Regions from separate parts of the Streptomyces sp. NPDC045022 genome, predicted to be linked through region 1. Evidence: riboswitches for the same ligand, from Rfam matches in the RefSeq annotation. Region 1 holds a riboswitch; the other holds the start of a gene.
The links. A riboswitch is a leader RNA that binds a small molecule or an ion and turns the genes downstream of it on or off. The one in region 1 is predicted to bind glycine.
Positions count from the first base shown of each region.

Region 2: linked by a shared signal. The riboswitch ahead of gcvP (aminomethyl-transferring glycine dehydrogenase) and the one ahead of gcvT (glycine cleavage system aminomethyltransferase GcvT) in region 1 are both predicted to bind glycine.

Region 1 covers NZ_JBWKIR010000023.1:46,087-49,258, reverse strand. The annotation lists gene AC07C1_RS31245 (enhanced serine sensitivity protein SseB) at 1-242, opposite strand, end outside; gene AC07C1_RS31240 (AAA family ATPase) at 333-1,022, opposite strand; glycine riboswitch at 1,203-1,294, shown strand; glycine riboswitch at 1,295-1,407, shown strand; gene gcvT (glycine cleavage system aminomethyltransferase GcvT) at 1,447-2,574, shown strand; gene gcvH (glycine cleavage system protein GcvH) at 2,690-3,067, shown strand; gene glyA (serine hydroxymethyltransferase) at 3,082-3,172, shown strand, end outside.
Region 2 covers NZ_JBWKIR010000022.1:10,066-13,237, forward strand. The annotation lists gene AC07C1_RS30440 (DNA polymerase IV) at 1-674, shown strand, start outside; gene AC07C1_RS30445 (PRC-barrel domain-containing protein) at 596-967, opposite strand; glycine riboswitch at 1,087-1,181, shown strand; gene gcvP (aminomethyl-transferring glycine dehydrogenase) at 1,356-3,172, shown strand, end outside.

The sequences.
Region 1 (3,172 bases):
TATGCCTGGCCGCCGATGTCCATCGTGGGCAGGTCGAGCGGGCCGCTGTCCGGGCCTCCGCCGTTGGGCAGGGGTATCCACAGAAAGCTCCGGCCGAGGACCTCGATGATCCGGCCGCCCGCGGAGGGAACGCCGAGGGAGGCCGAGAGCACCTCCTCCAGCTCGTTGCCGGGCCAACCGCCGTGCGGGTGGGGGTGCGCCTGTGCCGGGAAGTCCGCGGGAATGTCCGCCGGGAAGTCCATCTGCCTACCGCCTGCTGGGAACCACTGGTGTGAGCAAGAAGGCTAGCGGGTGGCTGTGACAGCGTCCGGTGCCCGTGCCCGGTGACGTGCTCAGCCGGAGAAGGCCATGCGGTGCAGAGTGTCCGCCGCGGCCCGGTCCAGCAGGACCGCCGAGCCGCAGCCCGCCGGCAGTTCGCCCCGCTCGACCGCGCCGAGCAGCCGGGCGGTCGTACGGCGGTGGCGGCGGAAGGCATAGCGGGAGACGCCCCGGCCGCGCTCGCGCTGTCCCGCGCGGGCGGTCTCGGGGGTGACGTCGAGCAGCAGCAGATGCAGGGTGCCGCCGCGGCGGCGGGCCTCGCGGGCGAGCCACGCGCGCACCCAGGCCTGGGTGCCGCAGTCGTGCACGACGACACCCTCCTCGGTGCGCAGCGCGCGGCGCAGTCCGGCGTAGTGCGCGAGGCGGACCAGGGGGCGGTAGAGCGCGTACGGCAGGCCACGGGGCACGCGGGCCGCGAAGCGGTCGCGGGCGTCCTGGGAGTCGATGCGGCGGCCGGAGACCGAGCGGTCCATCAGCGTGGACTTGCCGCTGCCGGGCAGGCCGGTGACCACGACGACGTCACGGGGGCCGAAGACCAGGGCGCGAGGGCCGCGGCCGGCCCGGTCGCGCAGATCGCGGACGACCGGGACGGGGTGCTTCGCGCAGTGCTCGCGAGCGGGGGCGGAGGGCTGCTGCGGCACCGCGACGCCGGTCGTGGTGGCGGTGGCGGTGGCGGTGGCGGCATACGCCGGGGTCCTCTTCACCGTGATCGTCCTCCCCCTGTTGGCTCGGTCATACCCATGCCCGCTGTATGTAAAGAGAAGGTAATGGGACAGGGTCGGCTGTTCGGTGCGCGTACGGCCACAGGTCGGTTACAGATGCGGGCCCTGACGGGCGGGGGCGCGGCGTGCAATGATGGCCCCGCCAACTGCATACCGGCCGCTTGAATCCGCGCGGGAGAGTCCCCAGCCACTGGGGCGCCGAAGGAGCAAGTCCCTCCCTTGAATCTCTCAGGCCCCGTTACCGCGCGGGCGAGGCACATCTGAAAAGCGGGCCGCTGTGACAGTGGCTCCACCCAAGGTGCAAGCCGTGGTCGTCCCTGTGACGGTCATGGCGAACCTCTCAGGTTCCGATGACAGATGGGGAGGAACGTTCCTCGCCCGTCATGCCCTGGGAGACGACCGACCGATGAGCAGTACCGAACCCATTGAGCCGCGCCACACCGCCCTGGACGCGCTGCATCGCTCGCTCGGTGCGACGATGACCGACTTCGCCGGCTGGGACATGCCCCTGCGCTACGGCTCCGAGCGCGACGAGCACCTCGCGGTGCGGACCAAGGCCGGCCTGTTCGACCTCTCCCACATGGGCGAGATCACCGTCACCGGCGCCGAGGCGGCCGCCTTCCTGAACTTCGCCCTGGTCGGCAACATCGCCTCCGTCGGCGTCGGCCGCGCCCGCTACACCATGATCTGCCAGGCCGACGGCGGCATCCTGGACGACCTCATCGTCTACCGGCTGGCCGAGACCGAGTACATGGTCGTGGCCAACGCCTCCAACGCCCAGGTGGTGCTGGACGCGCTGAGCGAGCGCGCCGCCGGCTTCGACGCCGAGGTGCGCGACGACCGTGACGCGTACGCGCTGATCGCGGTCCAGGGTCCGGAGTCCCCCGGCATCCTGAAGTCGCTCACGGACGCCGACCTGGACGGCCTGAAGTACTACGCCGGCCTGCCCGGTACCGTCGCCGGCGTCCCCGCGCTGATCGCCCGTACCGGCTACACCGGCGAGGACGGCTTCGAGCTGTTCGTGAAGCCGGAGCACGCCGTGGAGCTGTGGCAGGCGCTGACCAAGGCGGGCGAGGGCGTCGGCCTGGTCCCGTGCGGCCTGTCGTGCCGGGACACGCTGCGCCTGGAGGCGGGCATGCCGCTGTACGGGCACGAGCTGACCACGGAGCTGACCCCCTTCGACGCCGGTCTCGGCCGGGTGGTCAAGTTCGAGAAGGAGGGCGACTTCGTGGGGCGCGAGGCGCTCGCCGAGGCCGCTGAGCGCGCCGCTTCCGAGCCTCCCCGGGTCCTGGTCGGCCTGGCCGCCGAGGGCCGCCGGGTGCCGCGCGCCGGGTACCCCGTCGTCGCGGGCGGCCAGGTGATCGGCGAGGTCACCTCCGGCGCCCCCTCCCCCACCCTGGGCAAGCCGATCGCCATGGCCTACGTCGACGCGGCCCACGCCGCTCCTGGTAGCGAGGGCGTCGGTGTGGACATCCGGGGCAGCCACGAGCCGTACGAGGTCGTGGCGCTGCCGTTCTACAAGCGCCAGAAGTAGACACTGGGCGCGGAACGTCCCGAGGACGTGACCGTGCGCACTTCCCCCTGCTCACGAGCAGCTCCAGCAGTCCCCCCTTCACCAGCACTCCCGCGCGTACAGGAGAATTCAGGCCATGAGCAACCCCCAGCAGCTGCGCTACAGCAAGGAGCACGAGTGGCTGTCGGCCGCCGAGGACGGCGTCGCGACGGTCGGCATCACCGAGTTCGCGGCCAACGCGCTCGGCGATGTGGTCTACGCCCAGCTCCCCGAGGTCGGCTCCACCGTCGAGGCGGGCGAGACCTGCGGTGAGCTGGAGTCGACGAAGTCGGTCTCCGACCTGTACTCGCCGGTCACCGGCGAGATCACCGACATCAACGAGGACGTCGTCAACGACCCGTCGCTGGTGAACTCCGTCCCCTTCGAGGGCGGCTGGCTGTTCAAGGTACGCGTCACCCAGGAGCCGGCCGACCTGCTCTCCGCGGACGAGTACGCCGCCCACATCGCCGGCTGAGGAGTCGTAGCCCCATGACTGTCCTGAACACGCCCCTGCACGAGCTGGACCCGGAGATCGCCGCCGCGGTCGACGCCGAGCTGAACCGCCAGCAGTCCACTCTGG
Region 2 (3,172 bases), on a different contig from region 1:
GAGGGGTGCGGCTGCTCGGCGTGGGGGTCACCGGGCTCGCCGACTACACCCAGGAGGATCTGTTCGCGCAGGCGGCGGGCGAGCGGACAGCGGGAGACCTCGCCGAGGACGTCGCACCCGAGGCCGTGGCCGAGCAGCCGGAGCCCGCCGAGCGGCAGTGGCGTGCCGGGCAGGACGTGCGGCATGCCGAGTGGGGCCACGGCTGGGTGCAGGGCAGCGGCCTGGGCCGGGTCACGGTGCGCTTCGAGACGCCGCAGTCGGAGCCGGGGAGGGTGCGGACGTTTCGCGTCGACGATCCCGCGCTGGAGTCGGTGGAGCCGTTGCCGTTGGTGCAGGGGGCCGACGTCGCCCACGCGCCCGCCGGTCCCGACAGCTCGACTGGTCACCGTCATGGTGCTGCGCCCCCGGCCCCGGGGGAAGCGCGGCACCGCGACGCCGCTGGTGGCCCGGAGATGCCGCCGCGCGCGGACGGCATGGACCGGAGTCAGGCTTCGGGCGGGCGTGCGGCCTGGGGCGGGGGGCGGCCTTCGGAGGGGAGTCAGGCTGCGGACGGGGATCAGGGGGCCGGTGGGAGACGGGAGGCTGCGGACGGGGATCAGGCCTCCTCCGAGCCCGCCAGCCTGCCGAAGTCGTGGTCGGGGAACGGGGGCGGTGGGGCCAGATCGAGACCGTAGTGGTGGTAGAGCTGGAGTTCCTGCTCGGGGGAGAGGTGGCGGCCCACGCCGAAGTCGGGGGCGTCCTTGATGAGGGCACGGTCGAAGGGGACCCGGAGGGCACCGTCGATCACTTCGCTCGGCTCGAGCGGGACGAAGGCGTCCCGGGAGAACAGGCCGGTGCGTATGGCCGCCCACTCGGGTACCCCGGTCGCGTCGTCGAGATACACCTCGTCGATGGTGCCTATCTTGGTGCCATTGCGGTCGAACGCCTTGCGGCCGATCAGGTTGCGCGGATCGATGTCGGTCTGCACGGTCCCTCTCCCTCCACTTGGTCGCAACTCATCCGTAAGCACTACAAAAGAGCACATTCCAGGAGGCGGCCACTCGAAGGCTCAGGCGTTGACCTCGCTGGTAGGCTGACAGCGGCTGCTGACCCCGTGCGGGAGAGTCCTCCGACCACCTCGGAGGCGCCGAAGGAGCAAATCCTCCCCGGAATCTCTCAGGCTCACGTACCGCACGGACGAGGTCACTCTGGAAAGCAGAGCGGGTGTCGACGGCTTCCGCTCTCACCGACGGTGAAAGCCGGGACCCTCGGGCGCCCGGTGAAGCTCTCAGGTCGAGATGACAGAGGGGGAGGCCGTTCGGGCACCCGCGCCGTGGTGCCCCTCGCAGGTCGCGTCAGACCAGGAGGCCTCCGCAATGACCGCCCATCGCATTCCGCTCTCCGAGCTCGAGCAGGGCATCCCCTTCGAGCAGCGCCACATCGGGCCCGACCAGGAGGCGCGGGCCAAGATGCTCGCGCAGGTCGGTTACGGCTCGCTCGACGAGCTGACCGCCGCCGCGGTCCCGGATGTGATCAAGAACGCCGACGCCCTGGACCTGCCGGGCGCCCGCACCGAGGCCGAGGTGCTCGCCGAGCTGCGCTCGCTCGCCGACCGCAACCAGGTCCTCGGTTCGATGATCGGCCTCGGCTACTACGGCACCTTCACCCCGCCCGTGATCCTGCGCAATGTCATGGAGAACCCTGCCTGGTACACGGCCTACACGCCGTACCAGCCGGAGATCTCCCAGGGCCGCCTGGAGGCCCTGCTGAACTTCCAGACCGTGGTCGCCGAGCTGACCGGCCTGCCCACCTCCGGCGCCTCCCTGCTGGACGAGGGCACGGCCGCCGCCGAGGCGATGGCGCTGTCCCGGCGCATGGGCAGGAACAAGAAGGGCCTGTTCCTGGTCGACGCGGACGCGCTGCCGCAGACCATCGCCGTCATCGAGACGCGCGCCGAGCCGACCGGCGTGGAGGTCGTCGTCGCCGACCTCAGCGACGGCATTCCGGCGGGGATCGCCGAGCGTGGGATCAACGGCGTGCTGATCCAGTACCCGGGCGCCTCGGGTGCCGTACGGGACATCAAGCCGGTCATCGACCAGGCGCACGAGCTGGGCGCCGTCGTCACCGTCGCCGCCGATCTGCTGGCGCTTACCCTGCTGACCTCGCCGGGCGAGCTGGGCGCGGACATCGCCGTCGGCACCACCCAGCGCTTCGGCGTGCCGATGGGCTTCGGCGGGCCGCACGCCGGCTACATGGCGGTGCAGGAGAAGTTCGCGCGCAGCCTGCCGGGCCGGCTCGTGGGCGTCTCGGTCGACGCCGACGGCCACAAGGCCTACCGGCTCGCACTGCAGACGCGTGAGCAGCACATCCGCCGTGAGAAGGCCACCAGCAACATCTGCACCGCGCAGGTGCTGCTCGCCGTGATGGCCGGTATGTACGCCGTCTACCACGGGCCGGAGGGTCTGCGGACCATCGCCCGCCGCACCCACCGGTACGCCACGATCCTCGCCGAGGGCCTGAAGGCCGGCGGTGTGGAGATCGTCCACGGTGCCTACTTCGACACCGTCACCGCGCGGGTGCCCGGCAAGGCCGCCGAGGTCGTCGCCGCCGCCCGGAACAACGGAGTCAACCTGCGCCTGGTCGACACCGACCACGTCTCCCTGGCCTGCGACGAGACCACGAACCGGGCCCAGCTGGGCGCCGTCTTCGCCGCTTTCGGCGTCGAGGGCGACATCGAGGCGCTGGACGCCGCGGCCGGGGAGGCCCTGCCCGAGGCGCTGCTGCGCACCGACGACTACCTGACCCACCCGGTCTTCCACGCCCACCGCTCCGAGACCGCGATGCTGCGCTACCTGCGCAAGCTCGCCGACCGCGACTACGCGCTCGACCGCGGCATGATCCCGCTGGGCTCCTGCACCATGAAGCTCAACGCGACCACCGAGATGGAGCCGGTCACCTGGCCCGAGTTCGGCCAGCTGCACCCCTTCGCGCCCGCCGAGCAGGCCGAGGGCTACCTCACGCTCATCCACGAGCTGGAGGAACGTCTCGCCGAGGTCACCGGCTACGACAAGGTCTCGCTCCAGCCGAACGCCGGTTCGCAGGGCGAGCTGGCCGGTCTGCTGGCCGTACGCGGCTACCACCGCGCCAACGGCGACGAGCAGCGCACGGTCTGCCTGATCCCGTCCTCCGCGCA